Regions from separate parts of the Streptomyces canus genome, predicted to be linked through region 1. Evidence: riboswitches for the same ligand, from Rfam matches in the RefSeq annotation. Region 1 holds a riboswitch; the other holds the start of a gene.

The links. Region 1 has a riboswitch for ZMP and ZTP ahead of OG841_RS45590 (hypothetical protein). Riboswitches for the same ligand answer to the same signal wherever they lie in the genome.
Region 2: it holds a riboswitch for ZMP and ZTP, as region 1 does, so the genes downstream of both, OG841_RS18260 (glycine hydroxymethyltransferase) here and OG841_RS45590 (hypothetical protein) in region 1, are expected to answer to the same signal.

Annotation. Positions count from the first base shown of each region.
Region 1 is NZ_CP107989.1:9,988,288-9,991,480, reverse strand. It holds gene OG841_RS45595 (amino acid permease) at 157-1,557, opposite strand; ZMP/ZTP riboswitch at 1,811-1,895, shown strand; gene OG841_RS45590 (hypothetical protein) at 1,925-2,284, shown strand; gene OG841_RS45585 (hypothetical protein) at 2,535-3,193, opposite strand, start outside.
Region 2 is NZ_CP107989.1:4,075,134-4,078,326, reverse strand. It holds gene OG841_RS18270 (hypothetical protein) at 1-79, opposite strand, end outside; gene OG841_RS18265 (LLM class flavin-dependent oxidoreductase) at 389-1,240, shown strand; ZMP/ZTP riboswitch at 1,350-1,439, shown strand; gene OG841_RS18260 (glycine hydroxymethyltransferase) at 1,481-2,932, shown strand; gene OG841_RS18255 (hypothetical protein) at 2,971-3,193, opposite strand, start outside.

The sequences.
Region 1 (3,193 bases):
TCAGACCGCAGGTGCTTCCGCGAACCGGTCCGAGGTCACATGGAGGGCTTGTGCTGACGCTCGCGGTCTCGGCCGTCTGATGCGCACGGGGAGTGGTCAGCCGGTGTCGCAGGGCACGACTACCGCTCAGGCCGCCGTGCCGTACGCATCACGCCGTCACTCCGCCTCGGCGCGTGCCTCGAGGTCTTCGATGCCGGTGGGGCGTCCGGCCCGCGTCCACCGCGCGTACAGGCCGGCCGCGATGAGGAGGGTGGCCACCAGGGACAGCATCGGCCAGCCCCGGAGCAGGTTCACCGCCAGGGTGAAGGCGACGGCCACGGCGGCCAGGGCGTTGACCCAGGCCAGGGCCGTTTTGTCCTCGCGGAGGGCAAAACGGGCCATGGCGACGAGTCCGACGAGGAAGCTGACGAAGACGGCGACCGCGTAGAACAGCACGAGTTTCTGCTCCTGGCCCGCCGCGGCGACGATGATCAGTGCTGCGGCAGCGAGGTAGACGACCACCGACCAGTAGGGGGTGTGGTGGCGGTTGACCCGGCCGAGGACCGGCGGCAGCACTCCGGGCTGTTCGGGTGTGCCGGACAGGGCCTTGAGCAGTCCGGGGCCGGCCTGGAAGGAGGAGCTGGCCGCGGCGAGCAGGAGCAGCGAGCTGGTCAGCTGGAAGGCGCTGTAGAGCCAGCCGGGTCCTGCGGCTGCGTGCGCGATGTCGGCGATCTGGGTGGAGTCCGTGCCGGGGATACCGATGTGCAACTGCACGGCCAGCGCGGTCAGGGCCAGAGTCAGCCCTCCGACGATCACGACCAGCAGCGCGAGCGTCCCGCGGCCGAAGCGGCGGCGGTGGGTGTCGTCGAGCTGGCCGAGCTGGGCGATGGCGGTCGACGGCGCCTCGATTCCGGTGGCCAGCGCCATCGCGACCGGGAACGCCAGGACCACCGCGAGCATCGCCGAACGGCCCGGGTCGGCCGAGGTGGCGGCGTGGCCGGTGGCATGGGGCGAGGTGAAGCCGAGGATCAGTACGGCCACGGAGATGATGACGAAGGCCACGGTCATGAAGGCGAACAGCAGCCGTCCGCCGTGCCCGAACCAGGTCAGCCCCGCCACCACGACCAGCAGCAGAAGCGCCATCGGGATGCGCAGCGGAGCAAGCCCTGGGAAGAGGGCGATGACCGCGCTGGTCGCGGCTGCGATCGAGATGCCGATGGTCAGCACGAAGTCGACGACCAGCGCGCCGATGGGCAGGAACGTCCAGCGCGCACCGAACGCACGCCCGGCCGCGGCCGCTGCGCCGCCGCCCTTGGGGAAGCGCCGGACGAGCTGCCAGTAGTTGGCGGTGACGACCACGACGAGCCCGATGACCAGGCTCATCGTGGGCAGCAGCAGCGCCAGGTCGCCATGCAGGGCGCGCAACGCTGCCTCGATCGCGTACGCCACCGAGGAGACGGGGTCAGCGATCACCGCGAAGGCGAACGCGAAGAAGAGAACGGAACGGCGCGGGCCACGGCCGCCCGCGACAGCAGACGGAGCAGCCGCGATGGCGGCGGCCGACTTCGAGACGGTCACGCGAAGACCTTCCTTGGCGTCCCTGCGGACGCATTCGTCGAGGACAGGACACTTCGCCGACCAGACTTCCCGGCACTCCGCCCCCGACACTACGTCAGGGAAGCGCAAGTAAGGCGTTAAGGATGCGTCAGGGTTCCCCACTGGGCTTCGTCCATTGCTGCAGGGCTACGCCGCCGACGTGCCCTCCGTCTGTCGCGGCCCCAAGTTCTGCCGCGAGTTGACTGCGCGCCCCGGCGCGACGCCGAGAAAGATCCCACCCGGCCGCAACTGGCGAAGGTGGACAACCATCGGGGAGCGGCCGTTTTCCCGCGTGAGCGTCGACCGCCTGGGCGCCTGCGTCAGTGATGTCCAGCTGACCCAGGAGGCTATGACGTGGATCCACGGCGACGACGCGACCGCGCTCTCCGACGGCGCGGGCCTCTCCAGGACGCTGTGGCGCTACGAGACGCCGCAGCGTATCGCCACCATGATGCGGACCGCGTTCAAACCCAGTTCCGCGAAGCGGCGCCTGGCCGACGGCTCGCCCTCATTCCACCTCGCGCAGGTCAACGGCTGGCCCGCCGTGCTCGCCGTTCTCGAGAACCGGATCGTGGGCACCGCGGCGTTCGAGATCAGCGACGGCAAGGTCGCGGCGGTGCACGGCTTCGCCGCCGCGGAACGGCTCGCACGCCTCACCCGGACGTGGCGGCAGCACGAACCCGACGCGCCGGTCATCGGCCAGTGGTGACCGGCGACCCCGCCAAGCAATGCGCGGCTCCCGCGAGTGCGGAGACCGATCTGGACAGAGCCTTCCCGCCGTGATCGGCTCCGGCGTGGTCGATGATCCAGCCCGCGCGGCCGGACCGGAATCGATGTGGTCGTACTCGCGGCTCAGGAAGCAGGAGTCACCGCCGATCCGGTTTCCGCAGAGGACTCAGGCCGGGACACCTACCGCCGACACGCTTCCGCCGGACGGCCGAGGGCGACACGTTGCCGCGTCACCATCCCGTCAACAGCAGGTGGTTGAGGAGTAGGGCGAGGACCGCCTGTGCGGTGAGCCAGGCGCGGGGCCGGGTCAGGAACGCGCATGTCGGGAGCAGCCACATCGCGAACGGCAGCCAGATGCGCTCTGTTTCCGCCTTACTCATGCCGGAGAGGTCGGCGGCGAGGAGCGCAAACAGGGCGGCGGAGGCGAGCAGGGCAAGGCGAGGTTCGGCGTCGGAGCGGCGCAGGCACGTGCGAAGACCCTGGCGGATGGGAGTCGCACCGGCTCGTCTGAGCCCGGCCACCGTTGCCGGTCCCACGACGAGTGCCGTGCATGCGAGGTTCGCCCACACCCAGTAGCCGTACGGGCGGATGCCGCCGGCCCCTTGGTAGTAGCGGGTGACCAGCAGGTGATACGCCTCCCACCAGTTGAAGCCCACGAACGTGAACACGGCCGGGACGACGACGAATCCGGCAAGGACGTAGGGGAGGGGGCGCAGCCGTCGGGAGCCGAGCAGCAGGACGCCACCGGCGATCACCGCGAACAGTGTCAGTCCGTACGAGAGATACGCGGTGAGTCCGAAGAGAAGCCCGGAGGCAAGACCTGCCGACCGTGGCCGGTGTCCCGTGACCGCGAGGGCCAGGAACGCGATCGCCCAGGCGGCGACTGCCG
Region 2 (3,193 bases), 5.9 Mb from region 1:
TATCCGCCGCGCGCGCAGCCATCGCCTGCAGCACGGTGGCCGTCCCGAAACACACGGAGGCACCCAGAGCACACACCATTCCAAAGAGCACGCAGTGACCTTAGGGGAGGTGGTGAGGGGTGGGTTGGTTTCGGACCAGCTCTCACTGATCTCCAACTGTCCGCCGGACGCGAGCCGTGTCCCCGAGGCCGTGTCCGCGAGCGGTCGGCGAAAACGCGTTGCCGACCCCGTCCGATCGCGTTACGGTCGGCGCACTCTGACGCACACGCTCTCTGGAACCATCGCCGCAGAACGGGAGCAGGTCCGCGCACAGCGCGCGGCACCACGGAGGGGCGGCACCGGATCCGGCCGACCGGCGGATCTCGTACGCCCTCCGGAGGACTCTCCCATGAACATCGGCCTCGGCCTCCCCATCGACGACCCCGCCCAGTTGCTCACCTGGGCCCGGCGCGCCGACGCGAGCCCCTTCAGCACCCTCGGCCTGCTCGACCGCCTCGTCTACGACAACCCCGAGCCCCTCGTCACCCTGGCGATCCTCGCCGGCGCCACGTCCCGCATCCGCGTCCAGACCGAGGTACTGATCGCACCGCTCCACAACACCGCCCTGCTCGCGAAGCAGACCGCGACCCTCGACCGCCTCTCCGGCGGCCGCTTCACGCTCGGCATCGGCGTCGGAGGGCGCGAGGACGACTGCCTGGCCGCCGGCACCGACCTCCACCGCCGAGGCCGCCGCCTCGACGAACAGATGACCCTGCTGCGCCGCACCTGGTCCGGCGAGCCATACGGCGAAGGCATCGACCCCATCGGTCCTGCCCCCACCACCCCCGGTGGCCCGGAGGTGCTGTTCGGCGGCTTCGCCCCCGCTGCCCTCGACCGCGTCGGCCGCTTCGGCGACGGCTTCCTCGGCGCCGCCCTGCCGCCCTCCTTCATGTCCAACCTGTTCCGCGCCGCCGAAACGGCCTGGCAGAAACACGACCGCCCCGGCCACCCCCGTCTGGTCGCCCAGGCGAACGTCGCTCTCGGCCCCGACGACACCCTGGACCGGGCCCGCCGCAACCTCCGCGACTACTACGCCTTCAGCGGCCACGTCGCGTACATGGAGGCCGGCCTGCTCACCACACCGCGGCAGATCCGCGAGGCCGCCGACGCCTACGTCGGCATCGGTGCCGACGAGGTGATGCTCTACTGCTGGGCCTCGGACGCCGACCAGATCGACCGCCTCACCGACGCGCTGTTCTGACGTCCTGCACCGCCCCGGCTTCGAGGCCCCGGCCCTTGGCCCGGCCTCGAAGCCGTCGCTCGCATGGTGGACGTCGCGCCGGGGTCGTTCCACGTGCCCGGTAGGCTGGCCGACAGGCCGTGACTGGCGCGCTGGGATGGGACGGACCATCGGGGAGCGGCCTGTGAATGACCAAGTGCCGTGCGCCTGGGCCGAACCGTGATCCGTGACCGCTTCAAGCCACGCAGCCCGGAGGCCGCCATGTCAGAGCAGCAGCCCCTGTCCACCGAGTCCACGGCCTTCCGCGCCGCTCTCGACGTGATCCGCGCCGTCGAGCCGCGCGTCGCCGACGCCATCGGCCAGGAGGTCCACGACCAGCGCGAGATGCTCAAGCTGATCGCCTCCGAGAACTACGCCTCCCCGGCCACCCTCCTCGCGATGGGCAACTGGTTCAGCGACAAGTACGCCGAGGGCACCGTCGGCCGCCGCTTCTACGCCGGCTGTCGCAACGTCGACACCGTCGAGTCCCTGGCCGCCGAGCACGCCAAGGAGCTCTTCGGCGCCCGGCACGCCTACGTCCAGCCGCACTCCGGCATCGACGCCAACCTCGTCGCCTTCTGGTCCGTCCTCGCCCAGCGTGTCGAGGTCCCCGCCCTGGAGAAGGCCGGCGTCCGCCAGGTCAACGACCTCTCCGACGCCGACTGGGCCGAGCTCCGCCAGGCCTTCGGCAACCAGCGCATGCTCGGCATGTCCCTGGACGCCGGCGGTCACCTCACCCACGGCTTCCGACCCAACATCTCCGGCAAGATGTTCGACCAGCGCTCCTACGGCACCGATCCCTCCACCGGTCTGGTCGACTACGACGCGCTGCGCGCCTCGGCCCGTGAGTTCAAGCCGCTGATCATCGTCGCCGGCTACTCGGCCTACCCCCGTCTGGTGAACTTCCGGATCATGCGCGAGATCGCCGACGAGGTCGGCGCCACGCTCATGGTCGACATGGCGCACTTCGCCGGTCTCGTCGCCGGCAAGGTGCTCACCGGCGACTTCGACCCGGTCCCGCACGCCCAGATCGTCACCACCACCACCCACAAGTCGCTGCGCGGCCCGCGCGGCGGCATGGTGCTGTGCGACGACTCCCTCAAGGACCAGGTCGACCGCGGTTGCCCGATGGTCCTCGGCGGCCCGCTCCCGCACGTCATGGCCGCCAAGGCCGTCGCCCTCGCCGAGGCACGTCGGCCCTCCTTCCAGGACTACGCCCAGCGGATCGTCGACAACTCCCGCGCCCTGGCCGAGGGCCTGATGCGCCGCGGTGCCACCCTGGTCACCGGCGGCACCGACAACCACCTCAACCTGATCGACGTCGCCTCCTCCTACGGCCTCACCGGCCGCCAGGCCGAGGCCGCCCTGCTCGAGTCGGGCATCGTCACCAACCGCAACGCCATCCCGGCCGACCCCAACGGCGCCTGGTACACCTCCGGCATCCGCATCGGCACCCCCGCCCTGACCACCCGTGGCCTGGGCACCGCCGAGATGGACGAGGTCGCCGGTCTCATCGACCGCGTCCTCACCACCACGGAGCCCGGCACCACCAGCAAGGGCGCCCCCTCCAAGGCCCAGCACATCCTGGACCCGAAGGTCGCGGACGAGATCTCCCACCGGGCCACCGACCTCGTGGCCGGTTTCCCGCTGTACCCGGAGATCGACCTCGGCTGACGCACGTCCTCTCTTGAGTTGTCAAAGACCGGTGACTCCTAGAGATCGATGAGTTCCTGTCGTGGCTCATCCCGCGGCGGTCCGGCTCCTGGCCCGACCGCCGCGCGGCGTATCAGCCGCGTGCCGCCGACTCCCGCTGCGAATCCCACGGCGAGCCCCGGCACCGCCCACCACCCGCCATGCTCCGGGCCCGTCGAGCTCTTGGCCTCCGCCTTTTCCCGCCCCTCCCCGGGGCCGCCGGCGAGGCCCGCCCGGTCCAGC